One region of the Streptomyces sp. NPDC004629 genome, then DNA from elsewhere that is predicted to be linked to it. Evidence: riboswitches for the same ligand, from Rfam matches in the RefSeq annotation. Region 1 holds a riboswitch; each other region holds the start of a gene.
The links. A riboswitch is a leader RNA that binds a small molecule or an ion and turns the genes downstream of it on or off. The one in region 1 is predicted to bind cobalamin.
Positions count from the first base shown of each region.

Region 1 (7,164 bases):
TGTCGGCGTACAGCAGATCCCGAGGCTCCTGCGGAACCAGCCCCACCCGCCGCACCAGTTCGCGCGGCGGCGTGCGGTGCGGGACGGCTCCGCCGACCCGGACACTCCCCACCCCCGGCTCAACCAACCCGACGAGTGAGTTCAACAGGGTCGACTTCCCGGCCCCGTTACGACCCATCAGAGCGACGATCTCCCCACGATCAACCCTGAGATCAACCCCCCGCAGAGCCTCAACCGCCCCCCGCCACACCCCAACCCCCCGCACCTCAGCAACACCCCCAAGACCCGCAGGCAACGCCGCACCCCAAAGGGGCGCGAGGAACTGCGCGAGCGACCCCGACGGCGCCGCGGTCGGGGGGCGGTCGGTCATGGACGGCGGGTCCGCCTGCGCCCCGACCCCGTCACCTGATTCCGCCGACGCCTGGGCAGCGCCCTGCAGGGGCGCGGGGAACTGCGCGCTCGGCCACGACGGCGCCGCAGTCGAACGACGCCGCATGAGCCGAGGCCAGCGCCGCGGTGCCGCGCTCGGCCCCGACGGCGCCGCAGTCGAAAGACGGCCAGTCACCGGCGGCGGGACCGCAACGTCGGCCAGGCGCAGCCGAAGCCGCCCAGCCCAGCGCCGCGCCTCGCGGACAGTGAGCGGCAACGGCGACCACCCCGCCAGCCGCCCCAGATCCACCACCGGCGGAAACACCGGAGACACCGCCATCACCTCAGCGGGAGCGCCCAGCACCGGCGCACCCCCCACCGAAGGCAGCAACAGCACCTGGTCGGCGTACTGAATCACCCGCTCCAGCCGATGCTCGGCCATCAGCACCGTCGTCCCCAGGTCATGCACCAGCCGCTGAAGCACCGCCAGAACCTCTTCCGCGGCGGCCGGATCCAACGCCGACGTCGGTTCGTCGAGGACCAGCACCCGCGGGTGCGGGGTGAGCACGGACCCGATGGCGACCCGCTGCCGCTGCCCACCGGACAGCGTGCCGATGTCCCGGTCCCGCAGCTCCGCCAGCCCGAGCAGATCCAGGGTCTCCTCGACCCGCCGCCGCATCACCGCCGGCGCCAGCCCCAACGACTCCATGCCGTAGGCGAGTTCGTCCTCCACGGTGTCCGTCACGAAGTGCGCGAGCGGATCCTGCCCCACCGTGCCGACGACGTCGGCGAGTTCGCGCGGCTTGTGGGTGCGGGTGTCGCGTCCCGCGACGGTGACCCGGCCGCGCAGGGTACCCCCGGTGAAGTGCGGGACGAGCCCGCTCACCGCGCCCAGCACCGTGGACTTGCCGACTCCGGACGGCCCGACGAGCAGCACGAGTTCACCCTCGGGCACCTCGAAGTCCAGGCTCTGGACGGTGGGTTCGACGGCACCGTCGTATGTCACGCTGACGTCCTCGAAGCGGATCACGACGGCTCCCTGGGGACCACGACTGCGGGAATGAGGGCGAGGAGTACGGCCGCCGCGGGCCACAGCGGCAGCGTGGGCGCGGCGAGCGGGACCACCCCGGGGTGCAGCGCCGCCGGGTTCCGGGCCGCGGCCAGGGCGAGCAGCGCGGCGACCGCGGCACCGGATGCGGCGACCAGCCAGGCCCGCGCGTTCCACGGGTCGGGCCGGTACCGGGTGCGGGTCGAGCGCCGGCCGCCGAGGCGCAGCCCGGCGAGGGCCGCGACCACCCCGGCGAGCAGCACCGGCAGCCCGTAGGTGCCGCCCTCGGCGGTGAGCAGCCCGTACGTGCCGGCGCAGACGCCGAGCAGGCCGCCCAGGGTGAGCGCGGCGGTCGTACGGCGGACGGCGACGGGCACGTCGGCGGTACGGCCGTACCCGCGGGCGTCCATCGCGGCGGCCAGCGCGACGGAGCGTTCCAGGGCGCCCTCCAGCACGGGGAGGCCGACCTGGAGCAGGCCGCGCACGCCCCGGTCCGGGCGGCCCCGCAGCCGGCGCGCGGCCCGCAGCCGCTGTACGTCCGCGATCAGGTTCGGCGCGAAGGTGAGCGCGACGACCACGGCCACGCCGATCTCGTACAGGGCGCCCGGCAGGGACTTGAGGAGACGGGCCGGGTTGGCGAGGGCGTTGGCCGCGCCGACGCAGATCAGCAGCGTGGCCAGCTTGAGGCCGTCGTACAGCGCGAACAGCAGTGACTCGGCGGTGACCCGGCCGCCGAGGCGGATGCCCTGCGCCCAGTGCGGCAGCGGGACTTCGGGGAGGGTGACGAGGACGTGCGTGCCGGGGATCGGGGAGCCGAGGACCACCGCGAAGACGAGGCGTACGACGAGCACGGCGAGCGCCAGCTTGGCGAACGCCGTGTAGGACCGGGCCCAGGGGGCGGAGCTGCGATGGGTGGCCACCACATAGCCCGCCGCCGCGACGAGCAGCCCGAGCAGCAGCGGATTGGTCGTCCGGCTGGCCCCGACCCCGAGCCCGACCGCCCACACCCACCAGGCCCCGGGATGCACGACGCTTCGCCGCCGCGACCGGGACACGGACCCCCCGCCCGAACCGACCCGCCGGCTCGCGCCGCCCTTGCGGCCCGTACGCGTACTGCCCGTGCCACGGGCGCCGCTCGTGCGGTACGACGGCTCCCGGCGAAGGCCGCCAGGCGCGTCCGCGCCGCCGGCCCCACCCGTGTGACCGCCACCCCCCGCCCCACCAGGCCGGTCCGTCCCACCAGGCCGGTCCGTCCCACCAGGCCGGTCCGTCCCACCAGGCCGGTCTGTGCCGCTGGGCTGGTCCGTGCCGCTGGGCTGGTCTGTGGCGCCAGGCCGGTCTGTGCCGCTGGGCTGGTCCGTGCCGCTGGGCTGGTCTGTGGCGCCAGGCTGGTCTGTGCCGCTGGGCTGGTCTGTGGCGCCAGGCCGGTCTGTGCCGCTGGGCTGGTCTGTGGCGCCAGGCCGGTCTGTGCCGCTGGGCTGGTCTGTGTCGCCAGGCCGGTCCGTGCCGCTGGGCTGGTCTGTGCCGCCAAGCTGGTCTGTGCCGCTGGGCTGGTCTGTGGCGCCGGGTCGGTCTGTGCCACCGTCTGTGCCGGCGGGCCGGTCCGTGCCGGGGGTGCCGTGCGGTGGCTGGCGGGCAGGGCGGTTACGCATGGTGGCGTCGGCGGGCCTGCCAGACGGCTGCCGTGCCGAGCAGGACGACCGCGGCCACGCCCGCCCACAAACCGATCGACGGGCCGCCGTCCTCGGTGGCCGCGGGCCGCTTCGCGGCGGACGTCGGCTTGTCACCGGCGGACGCCACCTGCTCGCCGCAGCCCTTGCGCGGGTATCCGGCGATCGCGCACAGCATGGCGTTGGCGTCGTAGCGCAGCGGCCCGGCGACCGCCGCCAGCGCCTCCGCCGTCGTCGCGTCGGGTGCGACGACCGCGCAGGCGGTCCGCGCCTTCGGCGGCGTCTCGCCCTCGGCCGCGTCCGCCGCCGTACCGAAGTCGAGGACCAGCGCCACCCGCTTGCGGCCCTCCCGCTCCGGCGTCTGCGCGCAGATCGTGTCGAAGCCGGCCGCACCGCGCGGGCGCGTGGCGTCGCCGGAGTCCTCGCTCACCGCGAACCGGAAGCCCTGCACGGCACCGTCCGCGGGCCGGGCCGTCGACGGGCCCTCGGTGGCGTACGTCCACCGGTCGCCCGCGCGCTCCCAGAAGGACCAGTAGCGGTAGCCGACGGCCTGCGCCTGGCCCGCGGCGCCCCAGACCAGGAGCGCGGCCAGCAGCAGGAGCGCGCCGCGCCGCACGCCGGTCACAGCTGCTGCTGCTTTCTGCGGCTGCTGATCAGGAAGCCGATGCCGGCGCCCGCGGCCAGACCGGAGCCGACCATCCACCACAGGCTGGTACCCGAGCCGCCGTCGTCCTTCGTGCCGGACGCGTCGGCCGCCTTCGTCGCCTCGGCGGTCTGCGGCGCCGGGCCGGTCGCGTTGAGCGCCCGCACCAGGTCCGTACCGCCGAAGTCCCGCGGGTCCGCGCCGGCGGCATGCGCCGCGAAGATCAACTGGGCGTACCCGGCCGGCCCGCTCTGCTTCGCCCAGGCCGCCGCGTTCTTCTCCAGCCACGCCAACGGCTTCGCCGCCCGCTGCGCACCGCCCTGCGCGGCGAGCGCGACGACCGCGTCGGCCGTGTTGCCGTAGTCGGGCTGCTCGGGGGCGCCGGCCAGCGCGGACGTGAGGTGGCCGTCCTCGGCGACGGCCTTCGCGAGATACCCGGCGCCGTTGGCCGCGGCCTGTTCGGGGGTGAGCGGGTCCGAGTCCACGCACCCCGTGCCGGACTCCTTGCCGGACTCTTTGCCGGACGCCTGGTCCGGCTTGCCCGTCTTCGCGTCGAGGCCCGCGCCCAGGGCGCCCACCACGGCCGCCGCGGTGGCGTCCGCGTTGGCGGTCAACGCGCCCTTCTTGTCCGGCTGGTAGGCGAAGGCGCCCGCGCCTTCTCCTGTGCAGGGCAGGGCCAGCTTCAGCAGCGCGTCGTACGGCGACCTGCCGCCCTTGGCGACCTCCGCAGGCCGCTCACCGGCCGCCGCGAGCGCGCCGATGACCACGGCCGTGGAGTTCGCGTCGCTCGCGCCACCCGGTGCGTAGGCCCAGCCGCCGTCCTCGTTCTGCACCGACTTCAGCCAGGTCACCGCCTTGCCGGTGGCGTCCTCGTGCCCGCCGAGCGCCGCCAGCGCCTGGACGGCGGCGGCCGTGCTGTTGGTGTCGGTCATCACCTTGGCGTCGCAGGCCCGCGCGGGCTCGGCGCGGAAGGCGGCGAACGCGCCGTTCGCGCACTGCTGTCCGGTCAGCCAGTCGACCGCCTTGGCGGCGGGCGTCACGGACACCGTGCGCTGCGCGAGCAGCGCCAGCGACTGCCGCCAGACGCCGTCGTACTTCGGATCCGAGTCGCCGTACAGCCCGGACGGGAGCACCGTCGACGAGGACGGCGACGGGCTCGCGGCCAGGGCGGGCGCGGCGGCGGCGAGCACGCCGACGGAGGCCAGGGCCGCTGCGCTACGGCGGACGTTCATGGTCGGCGGGTGCCTCTCTTCGCGGTCGGTTCGCGAGGAAGCCGGGCAGCACGGGACACCCCGGGCGGCTCGGGCCCCGTAAACCTCGACGGTGCCGTGCGCGGCGGGTGCCGACGCACGTGAGCCGGTCAACGTTCCGCCCGGGGCAGTCCGGCTCACCGGACCTGAAAGTCCGGCTCACGGTTGCGGGTCAGCGCCGGAATTGCACCGGCTTCCCCCCACACGGATGTGATGACACCCCACCCACTCTACCGACCCCCCTCGGGACCCCCCGAGGCGGACGTCCACAGCAGCGCCCCAAAGGGGCGCGGGGAACTGCGCGCCCAGCCAAACCAAACCCGCACCCGCCCACCGACAATTCGAGGCACCCCAGTAGGCGCACCCGCCCCAAACGCACCCGCACCCAGCGAGGCGAGCTGTTCAGCCGGTCCGTACGTAAGCCACCGGCCAGGCACCCGGGACCGGTTCAGCCCGCCCCTGCTCAACCAGGCGGCGCAAGTGCGCCTCGGCCTCCGAGACGGCGATGTTGCGGGACGCGGGCGGGATCTCCGGCCAGGGCCGGTTCCACTCCATCCGCTCGGCCAGCTGCCACGGAGTGAGCGGTACGGCGAGCAGCGCCAGCAGACCACCCAGCCGTTCCTCATGATGCGCAAGCAACTCCCGCACCCGGCCGGCCGCATCGGTGAACGCGTGCTGGTGGGCCGGCAGCACCTCGGCGGGGGCGAGCCGGCCGACCCGCTCCAGCGAGTCGAGATAGTCCCCGAGCGGATCGGTCACGGTCGCGTCGTCCGGGTCCTCGTACAGCCCGATGTGCGGGGTGATCTCCGGGAGCAGATGGTCGCCGGAGAACAGGCGGCCGTGGCCGGGCAGTCCGGCGGGATGCTCCTCCTCCAGGTGGAGACAGACGTGACCGGGCGTGTGCCCCGGCGTCCAGACGGCCCGCAGCCGGCGGCCCGGCAGGTCGAGGAGTTCGCCGGGGACGATCTCCCGGTCGGGCAGGGCGGGGGACAGCCGCGGCACGGAGCGGGGGGAGCGCAGCGGCGCGAGATGGTCCTCGGGGGCGCCGGCCGCCGCGAGCTTGGCGCTCATGTAGGCGAACCACCGCTCGGGGCGGGCCTCTCGGGTGCGCCGTACCACCGCCGTGTCGGCCGCGTGCATCGCCACCCACGCGCCGGACGCCTCCCGCACCCGCCCGGACAGCCCGTGGTGGTCGGGGTGGTGATGGGTGATGACGACCCCGTGCACCTCCCGCACGGACGTCCCGCAGGCGATCAGCCCCGCGACCAGCGTGTCCCACGACCCGGGGTCGTCCCACCCGGTGTCGACCAGCACCGGCCCGCGATCGGTGTCCACGACGTACACAAGCGTGTGCCCCAGCGGATTATCCGGAATAGGCACAGCCACGGCCCCCACACCCCCACCGTGATCAAACGTTTTCACCATCGTCCGCCCTCCCGGCCCCATGACCATTGCCCACTATAACTAGAACTGGTATCAGTTCTGAAACAGCGTCAGAAACTTGCCGCAGGAGGCAGTCGGCCATGACCGAGCTCGTGGAACACGGACAGCTGTTCATCGGCGGGGAGTTGACCGAACCCCTGGGCGAGGGCGTCATCGAGGTGGTCTCGCCGCACACCGAGGAGGTCATCGGCCGGGTGCCGCACGCGTCCGCGGCCGACGTGGACCGGGCCGTGGCCGCCGCGCGGACCGCGTTCGACGAGGGGCCCTGGCCGCGCACGACGCTCGACGAGCGGATCGCGGTCGTCACCCGCATCAAGGACGGCATCGCCGCCCGGCACGAGGAGATCGCCCGCGTGATCTCCGCCGAGAACGGGTCGCCGTACTCATGGAGCGTCCTCGCGCAGGCGCTCGGCGCGATGATGGTGTGGGACGCGGCGATCACCGTCGCCCGCGGCCACACGTACGAGGAGACACGCGACGGGGTGCTCGGGAAGATCATGGTGCGGCGCGAACCGGTCGGCGTGGTCGCGGCCGTGGTCCCGTGGAACGTCCCGCAGTTCGTCGCCGCCGCCAAGCTGGCGCCCGCCCTGCTCGCCGGCTGCACGGTGGTCCTCAAGCCGTCCCCCGAGTCCCCGCTGGACGCCTACCTCCTCGGCGAGATCACCCGCGAGGCCGGGCTGCCGGACGGCGTGCTGTCGATCCTGCCCGCCGACCGCGAGGTCAGCGAGTACCTGGTCGGGC
Region 1 is NZ_JBIALO010000026.1:98,479-105,642, forward strand. Features, by position in the region: gene ACFYTE_RS31905 (ATP-binding cassette domain-containing protein) at 1-1,399, opposite strand, end outside; gene ACFYTE_RS31910 (CbiQ family ECF transporter T component) at 1,396-2,472, opposite strand; gene ACFYTE_RS31915 (SCO2322 family protein) at 3,062-3,712, opposite strand; gene ACFYTE_RS31920 (prenyltransferase/squalene oxidase repeat-containing protein) at 3,709-4,962, opposite strand; cobalamin riboswitch at 5,089-5,219, opposite strand; gene ACFYTE_RS31925 (MBL fold metallo-hydrolase) at 5,383-6,405, opposite strand; gene ACFYTE_RS31930 (aldehyde dehydrogenase) at 6,504-7,164, shown strand, end outside.

Region 2 (7,164 bases), on a different contig from region 1:
CACGGGCGGTGCGCTGGTCGCCGGTCTGCGGGAAGGAACCGATGGTCGTGGTCGGCAGCAACGGCAGCCTCAGGTGGGCCCGTTGGGCGGCGACCCGTTCGGTGTACGGCTGGGAACGGCGGGCGTCGGCCGCGGTGACGGCGGCCGAGCGGGCCCGGACGGCCGGGTCCCGGGTGACGGGGGAGGCCGCGCGGGAGGTGAGATCGGCGCGGTTGGCGGCCAGTTCGGCGGCGATGGTGTCGGGGCCGTGGGCCAGGCCGCGGGCGAGGGTGACGACTTCGGCGGTCTTCTGCCGGGCGAAGGCAAGCCAGCGGGCGATCTGCGGCTCGATGTCCCGTTCGACGGCGGCGTCCAGCGGTACGTGCAGGAGGGAGCAGGAGGCGGCCACGTCCACGCGGTCGGCGAGGCCGAGGAGCGTGGCCAGGGTGGACAGCGACCTGCCCAGGTCGTTGATCCACACATTGCGGCCGTCGACGATGCCCGCCACGAGCCGCTTGCCCGGCAGGCCCCCGGTCGCCGCGAGGCCGTCGAGGTTCGCCGCCGCGGGACCGGTGAAGTCCAGGGCGAGTCCGTCCACGGGTGCCTCGGCGAGCACGGGCAGGGCCTCGCCGAGCCGGTCGAAGTACGACGCGACCAGGAGCTTGGGACGGTCGCTGAGTACGCCCAGGTCGCGGTAGGCGCGGGCGGCCGCGTTCAGCTCGGCCGGGGTGCGGTCCTGCACCAGGGCGGGCTCGTCCAACTGCACCCACTCGGCGCCGGCCGCACGCAGCTCGGCGAGAACCCGTGCGTACACGGGCAGCAGCCGGTCGAGGAGCGTGAGGGGCGCGAAGCCGGCCGGGACACCGGGGGCGGGCTTGGCGAGCAGCAGATAGGTGAGGGGACCGAGAAGCACCGGACGAGCGCGGAGACCGAGAGCGAGGGCTTCGCGGAGTTCCCCGACCTGCTTCGCCGCATGGGCTTCGAACACCGTCTCGGGGCCCAACTCTGGCACCAGATAGTGGTAGTTGGTGTCGAACCACTTGGTCATCTCCAGTGGTGCCACGTCCTGGGTGCCGCGCGCCATCGCGAAGTACCCGTCCAACCCGTCCGCCTCGACCGCGGCGCGGTGACGCTCGGGGATCGCACCCACCATGACGGTGGTGTCCAGGACATGGTCGTAGTACGAGAAGTCACCGGTCGGGACTTCATGGAGACCGGCGTCGGCCAGCTGCCGCCAGTTGGCGCGGCGGATGCCCGCGGCCGTCTTCCGGAGGGCGTCCGCGGTGACGCGGCCCTTCCAGTAGCCCTCGATCGCCTTCTTCAGTTCCCGGTTCGGGCCCTGGCGGGGGTAGCCGTAGACGGTGGCCCGCACCGCCGGGGCCGCGGAATTCGCTGTCACGAAACTCTCCTTCGCGAGCTTGGGACGAGAGCGACCCCGAAGACGCGGAGCGAGAGCGCGAAGGGATGACAGAACGGACGGGCCACGACATCCGTGCCCGCCTGATATGCACACCGACCCGCCCTCGGGGTCACCGGGATCTCCGCGCGCGGCGGTCCGCGCGCGGGCAGTGGCAGGTCTTCGGACTCGCGGGCACGCCTCGTTCTCGTACGAGACATCTACTGGCCGTTGCTTCCCAGGCCCGTCACTTCCGGGCCCAGTGCGTAGGACGGCGGTCGTTCCCGCTCACCGCTGCGGGGCAGTCCCGGATTCCCACCGGGTTCCCTCTTGCGACGCGCCTGCCTGGCGGACAGGGCGAACCAGCTGCACCGGCCAGCCTACGTGCCCCGTGTGCCGCGCCCGTTCAGTCCGCGTTCGGGCGGGCCAAGCCGTGGTCGTAGGCGAAGATCACCGCCTGGACGCGGTCGCGGGCGCCGATCTTGGCGAGGACGCGGCCGACGTGGGTCTTGACGGTGGACTCGGCCACGACGAAGTGCGCGGCGATCTCTCCGTTGGTCCACCCCTTGCCGATGGCGACGAGGATCTCCCGCTCGCGGCCGGTCAGGGAGCCGAGCCTCGGGTCCGCGGCCCCGGGGCCGCCCGTGCCGTACACCGGGGGGTGACGGGTGAACTCGTCCAGGAGGCGGCGGGTGAGGACGGGGGCGATGATCGCGTCGCCCGCCGCCACCGCCCGGATCCCGGCGAGGAGTTCATCGGGCCGCGCGTCCTTGAGAACACCGCCGCCTTCGACCACAGCACGGGCAGCCGCCGCGGCACCGCCGCCAGCGTCGAGCGGATCATGCCGGTCGAGTACTCCCCGGCCGTCACCAGCACCCCGAGCACGCCGAGGGCGAGTTGGGCGAAGCTCGTGCCGAACAGGGACAGGCTCACCGCGCTCGCGTCGGCGAAGTCCCCGTCGAGGTGGCCGGAATCGTACCCGGAGCGGTAGCGCGACGCGGCGATCAGTCCGAAGCCCACCAGGAACACCAGGCCCAGGGCCAGCGTGATCCACGTCGAGCGCAGCGACCACAGCTTGGCCCACTCCGAACGCAGCACCCGCGGCCCGGTCACCCGGTACGCGGGACGCACGCCGAGGCTCCGGGGCGACCCGGCGGTCGCGGCCGGGGCGCTCATGCCGCCCTCCCCAGGGCCTCGGGGCCGGCGGTCGAGCCGTGGTACTCCACGGCATCCCGGGTCAGTTCCATGAACGCCTCCTCCAGCGACACCGTGCGCGCGCTCAGCTCGAACAGCGCGATCCCGTGCTCGGCGGCCCTGAGCCCGATCTCCCGGGCGGTCAGGCCGGTCACCTCAAGTTCCTCGGAGCCGATCCGGCCGGTGACCTCGACGCCCGGCCCGGCCAGCACCTCACGCAGCCGCGCCGGGTCCTGCGTCGCCACATGCACCGTGTCCCCGCCCGCCTCGCGGACCAGGTCCCGCACGGTCGTGTCGGCCAGCAGCCGCCCCCGGCCCACGATGATCAGATGGTCCGCCACCAGCGCCACCTCGCTCATCAGGTGCGACGAGACGAACACGGTGCGGCCATCGGCGGCGAGCGACGTCAGCAGGGTGCGGATCCACAGCACGCCCTCCGGGTCGAGCCCGTTGACCGGCTCGTCCAGCATTACCGTCTGCGGATCGCCCAGCAGGGCCGCCGCGATGCCGAGCCGCTGGCCCATGCCGAGCGAGAAGGCGCCCGCCCGCTTCTTCGCCACACCGCCGAGCCCGGCGAGGTCGATGACCTCGTCCACCCGGCCGAGCGGGATCCCGTGCGTCAGCGCGAGCGCCTTCAGATGGTTGTACGCCGAACGGCCCGGGTGGATCGACTTCGCCTCCAGCAGCGCGCCGACCTCCTGGAGCGGCGCCCGGTGCCGGGCGTAGTGACGGCCGTTCACCGTCACGGAGCCGCCGGTCGGCGCGTCCAGCCCGACGATCATGCGCATCGTGGTCGACTTGCCCGCGCCGTTGGGGCCGAGGAAGCCGGTCACGGTGCCCGGCTTGACGACGAAATCCAGCCGGTCCACGGCCGTCTTCTCGCCGTACCGCTTGGTCAGCTGCTCTGCCTCTATCATGCGCACTCCCTCGCTCGGGCGCCGGGCGCCGGTTGCCGGTGCCACCGGAACAACGCTAAGAACGAGCCAGCGGTGAACTGGTCGTACCGGGGGCGGAATCGGGGCCGTGCCGTCATACCGCGGTACTACGACCGGACCGGCCGTCTTTTGGCTGCGGCTGTGTTGGGGCCGGGGGCGCGGTGGGGGTGCCTCGGTGGGTTGTTCGGCGGGTGCGGCGTCGTTGTGGCTGGGCGCGCAGTTCCCCGCGCCCCTTTGGGGCGGGGCCCTGCTTGCCGGTGGCTATGCGTTGTGCCGTTGAGCGGGTGGGGGCGGGGTGAGTGAGCGGGTGGTGACCCGGGTGAGATGACGGGTGAACTTCTCCCGGGCGTCCGGGGTCAGGGTGCGCAGCGCGACCAGCGCGGTGATGACGACGTCGCAGAGTTCGGCCCGGACGTCCTCCCAGGTGTGCGAGACGCCCTTGCGCGGGTTCTGCCCGGTCGCGCCGATCACCGCCTGGGCGACCTCGCCGACCTCCTCCGACAGCTTGAGCACCCGCAGCAGCACGGTCCGCGACCGGTCGTGCCCATCCTGCCCATCGTGCGCTTCCAGCCAGGCCCACAGCTCCTCGACAGCGGTCCACAGGTCCGCGGGCGCCGGTGCGCGCATCTCCCCATCGGTCATGGACGCAGCCTGCCACGACCACGGCTACTGCTCGAACAGCGCATCCTGCGCGCCCGCCGCCTCCTCGGCCGTCCGCCGCACCCGGCAGTTCCGGGCGCCCACCACGGCCGCGGTGACCGCCGCGGTCACCCCGAGCGCCGCCGGGACCATCCAGCCGCGGTCGAAGACATGGCCGAGGGCATGGTCGAGGGAGAGCCGGCCGGGGCCCGCGACGGCGAGTCCGGCCGCGGCCAGGCCCAGCGTCGCCGCGTACTCGTAGCCGCCCTCCTGGGCGAAGAAGCCGTTGGGTACGTGGACCGCCGCGGCGCCCGCCATCGCGCCGACCGCCGCCGCACCCGCGGCGGGCGTGCCGAGGCCGAGCGCCAGCAGCGCCCCGCCGCCCGTCTCGGCGAGGCCCGCCGCCGTCGCACTCGCCCGGCCCGGGGCATAGCCGACGGACTCCATGAAGCGGCCGGTGCCCTCGATGCCGTGCCCGCCGAACCAGCCGAACAGCTTCTGCGTGCCGTGTGCGGCCAGCACCCCGCCGGTGCCCAGCCGGAGCAGCAGCAGGCCCAGATCACGTCGGTCGTAACAGCTCACGGTGACTCCCCATGCGGTTCGGGTCGACGGCCGGAACAGGCTCCTGCCCGGGTGTCCACCGTCGCATCCGGGACCGCCGGGCAGCCCGTCCGGGGCGCCGTTCGGGTGGCGGGGCCCCTGGCGCGGTGTGAGGGTGACAGCCATGACGATCCAGACATCGAAACTCAGCGACCCCGCGGTACGGGCCTTCGTCAGCGCCGTCAACGCCCATGACCGCCAGGCCTTCCTGGACACCCTCACCCCCGACGCGACCATGTCCGACGACGGCTCCGACCGGGACCTCGCGGACTGGATCGACCGGGAGATCTTCTCCTCCCACGGGCACATGGAGGTCGACAACGAGTCCCAGGGCGGCCGTTCGCTGGTCGCCCGCTACCGCAACGACGCGTGGGGCGAGATGCGGACGAGGTGGAGCTTCACGATCGAGGACGACGGCCGGATCTCCCACTTCGACACGGGCCAGGCGTAACGGCTCCGCCGGCCCGGCGGCTGGGGCCGGTACGGTCCACGCGGCTGTGCGGCGCGGGTGGCGGGGGATTCCGTATTGCAGGTGCGGCAGGTGCGGCAGGTGCGGCGGGTGCGGCGGGTGCGGGCGGTGCGGCCGGTGCGGATGGTGTGGCCGTTGCGGCAGGTGCGGTGCAGGTGCGGCGGGTGCCGCTGGTGCCGCTGGTGCGGCCGGTGTGGCAGGTGCGGCGGGTGCAGGCCGATGTGGCCGGTGTGGCAGGTGTGGCAGTGCGGCTGGTGTGGCCGGTGCGGTGGGTGCGGCGGGTGTGCCCGGTATGGCTCGCGCGGGTGGCGTGGCTCGCGTGGCGGGGCGGGTCGGCTCGCGCGGCGGCTCGCATGGCGGGGGTGGTTCGGGCTGCCGACGATCCGGCCGTTTACGCGCGCCCCGTCGTTCCCTGGGGCGGCAAGCGGGCGGGCTGCGCTGCCCGGCGGTGCGCGTCGTGTGGACCGGAGGCCTTCGGTCGGGTGTGACCCCCGCCGTACCCGCTCACTTCTGGGCCCAGCCGCACGGGGGCCCCGGAGGGGGCGTGTACGGTTCGCGGGATGCGTGAATGTTCCCGGCTCACGCGGCGTGCCGCCCTCGGTCTGGCCGTCGCCGCGCTTCCCCTGTCCGCCGCCCCCGCGTCGGCCGCCTCGGCTGAGGTCGGCGGTGAGCTGCTGGCCCGACCGGGCGTCCAGGTCCGCGGGGCGGGCGGGCTGCCCGCGCGGCTCACGGCCCGCTCCTGGCTGGTCGCCGACGGCGGGAGCGGGGAGGTGCTCGCCGCGTGCGACGCGCACCGGCGGCTGGCGCCCGCCTCCACGCTGAAGATGCTGTTCGCGGACACCCTGCTCCGCAAGTTCGACCGCACCGAGCGGCACAGGGTGACCGAGGCCGAACTGGCCGGGATACCGGCGGGCTCCAGCCTCGTCGGCATCAAGCCGGGGATCACCTACACCGTCGAGCAGTTGTGGCAGGGCGTGTTCCTGCGCTCGGGCAACGACGCGGTGCATGTGCTGGCCCATATGAACGGCGGGGTCGCGAAGACGGTCGCCGAGATGCAGGCCAGGGCGGCGGACTTCCAGGCCCTGGACACCCGGGTGGTCAGCCCGGACGGCTATGACCACCCGGGGCAGCTGTCGTCGGCGTACGACCTGACGCTCTTCGCGTGGCACGGTCTCAAGGACGCCGACTTCCGGGGGTACTGCGCCACCGGGACCGCCGACTTCCCGGCGGGCGGTAAGAAGACGTTCCAGATCCAGAACACCGACCGGCTGCTGACGGGGACCTGGGGCCTGGACCGGTACGAGGGTCTGATCGGGGTGAAGAACGGCTACACCAGCAAGGCCGGCAACACCTTCACCGGTGCCGCCACCCGGGACGGGCGCACCCTGCTGGTCACGGTGATGCACCCGGACAACGGCGGCAACGCCGTCTACGAGGAGACGGCCGCGCTGCTCGACTGGGGTTTCGGGAAGGGGAGTTCGGCACGGGCGGTGGGCACGCTGGTCGATCCGCTCAGTGAGGGCGGAGCGAGCGCGAGCCCGGAGCCGACGCGGCGGTCGGCGCGGGCCGCCGCGGGACCGGCGGCGCCGAAGGAGACCTCCCCCTGGCGCCTGCTGGAGGGCGCGGCGGGCACGGTCGCGCTGCTGGGCACGGGTACCTGGGCCCTGCGCCGCCGCAAAGTGGCCCAGGCGGCGGAGGCAACGGAGGCGGCGCAGCCGGGGAAGACGCCGGACGCGATCCCGAACCGCCGCCGCAGGGGCCGACACCGCACCTGAACACCCCCGACGCTCACCCCGGGAACGGACGGATCACCTGGCAGTTGGGGCGGGACCCGGCCGCCGATGCGGGACGGCCGGCGTGGGGTCGGCGCCGTAACTGAGCGGGCCGGGGCGGGAATTGAGCGGCAGCCGTTCCACTCCCGGTGCGTACCCCGCGGGCTTGCGCGAGGTCCA
Region 2 is NZ_JBIALO010000018.1:23,152-30,315, forward strand. Features, by position in the region: gene metE (5-methyltetrahydropteroyltriglutamate--homocysteine S-methyltransferase) at 1-1,378, opposite strand, end outside; cobalamin riboswitch at 1,549-1,740, opposite strand; partial or broken gene ACFYTE_RS25995 (response regulator transcription factor) at 1,782-2,159, opposite strand; partial or broken gene ACFYTE_RS26000 (ABC transporter permease) at 2,150-2,551, opposite strand; gene ACFYTE_RS26005 (ATP-binding cassette domain-containing protein) at 2,548-3,486, opposite strand; gene ACFYTE_RS26010 (MazG-like family protein) at 3,766-4,146, opposite strand; gene ACFYTE_RS26015 (DoxX family membrane protein) at 4,171-4,725, opposite strand; gene ACFYTE_RS26020 (nuclear transport factor 2 family protein) at 4,868-5,194, shown strand; gene ACFYTE_RS26025 (D-alanyl-D-alanine carboxypeptidase family protein) at 5,773-6,987, shown strand.
Region 2: linked by a shared signal. The riboswitch ahead of metE (5-methyltetrahydropteroyltriglutamate--homocysteine S-methyltransferase) and the one ahead of ACFYTE_RS31920 (prenyltransferase/squalene oxidase repeat-containing protein) in region 1 are both predicted to bind cobalamin.

Region 3 (7,164 bases), on a different contig from region 1:
CCGCCCGGAGCGTAGGGAGGGCGCACGGCGCCGGCCGGAGCCGGTCCCGACGACCGGGGTTGTGCGCGGCGGCCAGGATGCCCGAGCCGTGCGCGGTGGGCGGCCCTGCGGGAGGGTGTCGCCCGCCGGCCTGGGTCAGGTCGCCGCCGCTGCGGACCCGTCGTCATCGGTCAGCAGGTCCACGAGCGTGGTGCGGGCCCGGGCCACCTGCGAGCGGACCGTGCCCACGGGACAGTCGCTCACCTCGGCCGCCTCCGCGTACGCCAGCCCGTACACCTGGGTGAGGACGAACGCCTCCCGGCGCTCGTCGGGCAGCGCCGCCAGCAGATCCAGCAGGACGACACCGTCGTCGAAACCGGGCAGATGCCGGGGCTGCGCCCGCTCCACGGCCAGCGGCCAGTCCGGTACGTCGGCGAGGCGGGGCCGGGCGGCGGCGTACCGGTGGCTGTCGATCACCGCGCGCCGGGCGATGGCCAGCAGCCAGGTCCGGGCCGACGAGCGCCCCTCGAACCGGTGCAGGCTGCCGAGCGCACGCAGGAACGTGTCCTGCGCCAGGTCGTCGACGGCCTGCGGATCGGCGCACAGGTGGGCGACAAAGCGCCGTACGTCCCGGTGCAGGGCGTGCACGAAGTCCTCGACGGCCCACGGATCGCCGCCGCGGGCGGCCAGCGCCCGGGCGGTGATCGACTCGTCACCGGGCGGTGGGGCGGCGCTCGCGTCGCGCGAGGCGGGCAGGGCAGGAACAATCACCTGGTGTCCTTCTCGGATCGTCCGGATCCGGTCACGGACGCGCGGGAGCACGGGCCGGACCGGCATGTTCCGGTGAGCGGGGAGACGGCCGCGTCCCGGGGCGCCACGGCGCGTGCGGGCGTACGGCCGGGACCCGGGGCGCGCGGGGGCGGCCCCGGGGAACCGGCTGTCGTCAGGCGACAGCGGTTCCCGTGGGCGGCCCCCGTGTGGTGATCGCATGGACGAGAAGCAGGAGCCGCGGCGCCCGGTCGCAGCGGAGGCGGCGCACGCGGACGCGCGGGCCGTCCGGGGTGCCGGGCGGGGCGAGCAGCAGGCGCAGCGGAGCGGCGAGCCTGGCGGCCACCGCCCGCAGGACGCGGAAGGCGGCCCGCTCGCCATGGGCCAGCCACAGGCCGCACAGCACGGCGGCCAGCAGATGCGCGACGAGCATGCCGAACGAGGAGGTGCCGGCCGTTGGATGGCCCAGATGATCCATGGGGCCCAGGCCCATATGGCCGGCGCCCATGTGCCCACCGCCCATGTGTCCGACACTCATGTGGGCCACGCCCGTATCCATGGAGCCCATGTCCACGGACTCCCTGCCCATGGAGCCCGAACCCATGGGGTCGATGGCCATGGGGTCGATGGCCATGGAGTTCACGCCCACGGGGTTCACGCCCATGGCCCCCGTGTCCCCGGATGCCCGCTGGGCGAGGGAGAACGCCGAGTGGAGCGCCGTCTGGGCGGCGACCACCGCCGTCACGATCAGCGGCAGCCCCCGCTCACGGCCCGCCAGGCACCAGCCCGCCGCACCGGCCGCGACGACCCCGGCGGCCACCGCCCACGCGGGCACGTGGCGGCCGGACATCAGAACGTGGCCCAGGGCGGCGAGCAGCACGGAGACGGCCGCGAACAGCGCGGCCCGTACCGTGCGAGAACACCACCCTGCGGTCATGGCGCCTCATCCTCGGGTCAGGGCATCGGTCGTCACTCCTGGGTACGGATCCTGTCCCCGTCACACACTCAATTCACCCCATGTGATCCAGAGCACACCGCCATCGGTGCCGGATCCGGTCAGGCGGGCCCGTCCGCACCGCGGGTCGTCCGGCGCAGGAAGCGGATCACCGGGTGGCCGGGGTGCTGGGTGACCTCGGCCCGGACGCCGTAGACCCGCTCGATGAGGGCGGGCGTGAGGACCGTGGACGGGGTGCCTTCCGCGACCGCCCGGCCGTCTTGCAGGACGAGCAGCCGGTCGCAGTACATCGCGGCCAGGTTCAGGTCGTGCAGCGCGATCACGGTGGTGACCGGCAGGCCGGCGACGAGGTCCAGCAGGTCCAACTGGTGCTGGATGTCGAGGTGGTTGGTGGGTTCGTCCAGCAGCAGTTCGCGGGGTTGCTGGGCGAGGGCACGGGCGATCTGCGCGCGCTGGCGCTCGCCGCCGGACAGGGTGTGCCAGAACTGGCCGGCCCGCTCGGTCAGCCCGGTGCGGGCCAGTGCGTCGGCGACCGCGCGCGCGTCGTCGGCACCGGCCGCTGCCCAGGCCCGCCGGTGCGGGATGCGGCCCAGGGCGACGACGTCCCGGACGGTCAGCTCGGTCTGGGTGTGCGCATGCTGTTCGACGGTGGCGATGCGTCGCGCGGTGGCCCGCCGGCCGACCCGGGCCAGCGGGCGGCCGTCCAGGGTGACGACTCCCGCGGTGGGCGCGAACACTCCGGCGAGCAGTCTCAACAGGGTCGACTTGCCGCTGCCGTTGGGGCCGAGCAGGCCGATCGTCTGCCCAAGGCGGGGGGCGAGGGTGACGCCGTCGACGATGATCCGGCCGTCGATGCGGCGCGCGACGCGCTCCGCGCGCAGACCGGGTGGGGTGTTCCGGTCGGCCGTGGGGTCCGGGCCGGTCATGTCCGCCTCCGTCCGCGGTACAGGACCGCCACGAACGCCGGTACGCCGATCAGCGACGTCACCACGCCCACCGGCACCTCCTGGGGATCGATGACGGTACGGGCGACCGTGTCCGCCCACACCAGGAAGACGGCTCCGGCCAGTGCCGTGACCGGCAGCAGCCGGGCGTGGCCGGAACCGGTGAGCGCGCGGGCCGCGTGCGGCAGCACCAGGCCGACGAAGCCGATCGCCCCGGTGCAACTGACGAGTGTCGCGGTCAGCAGCGCGGTCGCGCACAGCAGGACCAGCCGGGTGCGGGCGACGCGTACACCGAGCGCCGCCGCGGCGTCCTCACCGAACGCGAACGCGTCCAGGGTGCGGGCGTGCCCGAGGCAGACCACGAGAACGGCGGTGAGCACGACCGCGCACAGCAGCACCTCGCCCCAGCCGGCGCCGGTCAGCGAGCCGAGCAGCCAGAACAGCACGCCTCGGGTGGTCTCCGCGTCCGCCGACGTCAGGACGGTGAACGAGGTGAGCGCGGAGAACAGTTGCATGGCCGCCACACCGGAGAGCACCACCCGGTCGGGGGCGCCGCCCAGGGTGTGGCCGAGCACGAGGACGAGCCCGAAGGCCAGCAGGGCGCCGGCGAACGCACCCGCCGACAGGGACACCGCTCCCCCGCCGATCCCGAGCACGACCACGGCGACCGCGCCGGTGGACGCCCCGGAGGACACCCCGAGCACGAACGGGTCGGCGAGCGGATTGCGCAGCAGGGACTGCATGACCGCTCCGCACACCGCGAGGCCCGCGCCGCAGAGGGCGGCCAACAGGGTGCGGGGCATGCGCAGGTTCCATACGATGCCGTCCCGCAGCGGCGCCAATGTGCTGTCGCCGAAGCCGAGATGGGCGGCGACGCAGGCCCAGACGTCGCCCGTGGAGATGTCGGCGGGGCCGATGGTCACGGCGAACGCCACCGAAGCGGTCACCGCGAGCAGCCCGCCGGCGGTCAACAGCGAGGCGCGGAGGTTCACTTGGCGAGCCCGAGGTCGCGCAGTCCGGCGGCGACCCGTTCGATCCCCTCGACCGTGCGGATGGACGGGTTCATGGCCTGCCCGCTGAGCAGGATGTACCGCTTCTTCCTGACGGCGGTGAGATTGCGGGTGGCGGGGTCGGTCTCCAGGAAGCGGATCTTGGCCTTGGCGGTCTCGGCCGTCTGGGACCTGCGGGTCAGGTCGCCGAGGACGATGACGTCCGGATCGCGGTCGGCGACGGTCTCCCAGTTGATCTGGGGCCACTCGTCGTGGGTGTCGGAGAACACGTTGTCGGCGCCGACGGCCCGGGTGATGGCGCCGGGGGCGCCGCAGCAGCCGGCCAGGTAGGGCGACTGGGAGTTGGCGAACCAGTACATGAGCGAGACACCGGAGGCGTCGAGGCCGGCGGTGGCCGCCCGCACCCGTTCCTTCAGGCCTGCGACGAGCCGGTCTCCGCGTTCGTCGACGCCGAACGCGCGGGCCAGGTCGCGTATCTCGCCGTACACGGTGTCGAGGGTGAGCGGGGCGCTGCGGGAGCCGTCGCCGCCGGCGGCGTTGTCCTTGCCGGCGGCGCAGTCGGACGGGGAGACGTACGTGGGCACGCCCAGCTTCTCGAACTGCTCGCGGGTGGCGACGCCGCCCTGGCCGAGGGTCGAGACGAACGACGCGGTGACGAAGTCGGGTTCGGCGTCGAGCACCTTCTCGAAGGAGGGGTTGTTCTCGGCGAGCCGGGGCACGGACGCGTTGGCCTTCTCCAGGCCCTTCATCACCGGGTCGGTCCAGGTGGCGGTGCCGGCGAGACGGTCCCCGAGGCCGAGGGAGAGCAGGATCTCGGTGCTGCCCTGGTTGAGGGAGACGGCTTGTTCGGGGGCCGACGTCAGGGTGACCGGGTGGCCGCAGTTGTCGATCGTGCGGGGGTAACCGGCGGCGGAGCGGCGGGAGTCCGGGGCGGATCCGGCGGAGCCGCCGCACGCGGTCAGCAGCAGCGCCGGAGTGAGCAACAGCAGGGCGGGACGGAACGCGGAACGCAGCATGGGCATGCCTCGGGTGTCGGGGCTCGTACGCGGAGCCTGGCCTACGGACGTCCTCCGCGCACGGGGCGCGGAGGTGCCAGCAGGTCTTCGGACTCGGGTTCGTCCGGACGGGGCGCCTTCCCGGTACGGCCCCGCGCCGGCCTCGCGGCCGGCCCGAACCCCTCCCAGTGGCTTGGTGTGCCCTGCCCGTCCCCCTCACCGCTGCGCGTCAGTTCCGGATTCACACCGGATTCCCTGGCCTCGGATGTGGCACGACTGGCCCGGCCAGGCTACCAAGATCGCCCGCCGGCCCGGACCTGGCCCCCCGTCCCCCGGACCGGGCCCCGTCCCCCGGACCGGGGCCGTCCTCCGGGCCGGGGCCGTCCTCGCCGACCACGCCGACCACGCCGACATCGGGGTGCCGGGCCGCCTCCTGACGCCGGCACTCCGGCCCGAGTGGGACGTCGTGCCTCACCCCGGTCCGTCGACGGGATCCGCGGGCGGGGTCCCGGCGCAGATCCACTCGTGCACGACGGCCGGGGACAGGCCGCCGTCGGCGGCTATGACGTGTTCGGGCACGCCGGTGAGCCAGGCAGCGAGCACGGCCCGGCGCAGGTCGGCGGCGCGGGTGGCGAGGCCGGTCCGGTACGCGTCCGCGGAGCCGACGACGAGTTTGGGTGCGTCCTCCGCCAGGCGTCGGGCGGCGCGGCGGACGGAGCGTCGTGCGCTCTGGGTGTCGAGGTCGTTCATGCCGCCGTCGCCTCCCGTTCCGTGCCGAACGAGCCATGGTCCGGGTGCCGGTACAGGTCGAGCACGCCGGGCTCCGGGAGGAGCCGGGCGACGAGCCGTTCCAGGAGGCGGGCGGGCTCACCGCTGCGGCAGACGCGGGCGCGCACGGCGCCGGTGTCCTCGCCGTCGCGCGGCACCGGCAGCCCGCGGGGGGCCGGTCCCCCGCCGGTGCACGGCCCCGGCCGACCGGCGGCAGCCGAACACCGCCGTGTGGCGCCCGAGTTGAGGCGACGGGCTCCCCCCGCGTCGGGAAAGCCGGTGCCGGACACCGCGCAGGAGGCGACGCCGACGGCGAGGCGGAGGGCGCGGCCGAAGGTGGTCGGGTTCGCCATGGATACCTTCCCTTCCCCGTCGCGGCGGGGCGGGTCGAGGGCATGGCAGCCGCCGTACGAGGCGGGGGGCTACCGGGTGCCCGAGGAGCGGGGGGACATGGGGGTGCGGGGCCTTGCGCGGCCCGGACTACTGCTGCTGCGATCCATGTCGCTCACCTCCTCCTCGGTCGACGGGCACCCGGTCCTCCGGGCTTCCGGCACCCCTCCATACTTGCACAGCGACGCAAATTCTGCCCGCCCGCGGGGAGAAGGCCGCCGTCGATTGCCGGCCCCGCGGCGGCCCCTCACTAAACTGGCACGCACGCGACGGCATCCGGCTCCGTCCAGGCCCGCCGGTGCCGCGTGCCCGTCCTGGAGGACGGCCGCCCCCGCCCGGCCGGTTCCTCGCCCATCGACCCGGCCGGGGTCCTCGTCGACTGATCGGGATGCGGGTGCACGACGTGCCGCCAGAGCCGACCGGTCCCGCCGCACCGTCCGGGACCGTGTCCATGACCGGACAGACCGCGTGCGGCGCGGGTCCGCGCAGCCCCCTGCGCGCCTTCCTGCGGACCGAGACCGGCAGTGCCGCCGTGCTGCTCGGCGCGGTGATCGCGGCCCTCGTCTGGGCCAACGTCTCCCCCGGCGGCTACGCGGCGTGGTGGCGGACGCACATGTCGCTGACGATCGGTTCGGCCGGTGTCTCGCTTGAGCTGCGCGAGTGGGTGAACAGCGGTCTGATGACGCTGTTCTTCTTCGTCGTGGGACTGGAGGCCCGCCGCGAGGTCGACGTCGGGGAACTGCGCGAGCGGCGCCGCCTCGTGCTCTCGGTGGTCGCCGGGGTCAGCGGCATGCTCGTCCCGGTCGTGATCTACCTCGGCTTCAACGCCGGACTGGACTCGGCGCACGGCTGGGGCGCCGCCATGTCCACCGACACGGCCTTCGCCCTCGGCATGCTCGCCGTGCTCGGTCCCCGGCTGCCGGGCGGCCTGCGCGTCTTCCTGCTCACCGTCGCGGTCACCGACGACCTCGTGGCGCTGGTCGTCATCGCCCTCGCCTACAGCGGCACGGTCCGGCTCCCCGCGCTGGGTATCGCGCTCGGCATCCTCGCCCTGCTTCTCGCGCTGCGCCTGGCCGGTGTCCGGATCACCGGGGTGGACGCGGTCCTGGGGGTGGCCCTGTGGGGCGCGCTGCTGCGGTCGGGGGTGGACCCGGTGGTGAGCGGCCTGGTCCTGGGGCTGCTGACGTACGCCCATCCGGCCGAGCGGCACGCCCTGGAGCGGGTCACCCGGCTGTTCCGGGGCTTTCGGGAGCAGCCGACGCCGGAGCTGGAACGCACCCTGCGCCGCGGTCTGGCCTTTGCCCTCTCGCCCAACGAGCGGCTGCAGCGGATGGTCCACCCGTGGACGAGCCATG
Region 3 is NZ_JBIALO010000048.1:32,311-39,474, reverse strand. Features, by position in the region: gene ACFYTE_RS39670 (GreA/GreB family elongation factor) at 1-15, shown strand, start outside; gene ACFYTE_RS39665 (sigma-70 family RNA polymerase sigma factor) at 136-750, opposite strand; gene ACFYTE_RS39660 (hypothetical protein) at 923-1,684, opposite strand; gene ACFYTE_RS39655 (ABC transporter ATP-binding protein) at 1,804-2,628, opposite strand; gene ACFYTE_RS39650 (FecCD family ABC transporter permease) at 2,625-3,638, opposite strand; gene ACFYTE_RS39645 (ABC transporter substrate-binding protein) at 3,635-4,672, opposite strand; cobalamin riboswitch at 4,733-4,947, opposite strand; gene ACFYTE_RS39640 (hypothetical protein) at 5,123-5,401, opposite strand; gene ACFYTE_RS39635 (hypothetical protein) at 5,398-5,772, opposite strand; gene nhaA (Na+/H+ antiporter NhaA) at 6,261-7,164, shown strand, end outside.
Region 3: linked by a shared signal. The riboswitch ahead of ACFYTE_RS39645 (ABC transporter substrate-binding protein) and the one ahead of ACFYTE_RS31920 (prenyltransferase/squalene oxidase repeat-containing protein) in region 1 are both predicted to bind cobalamin.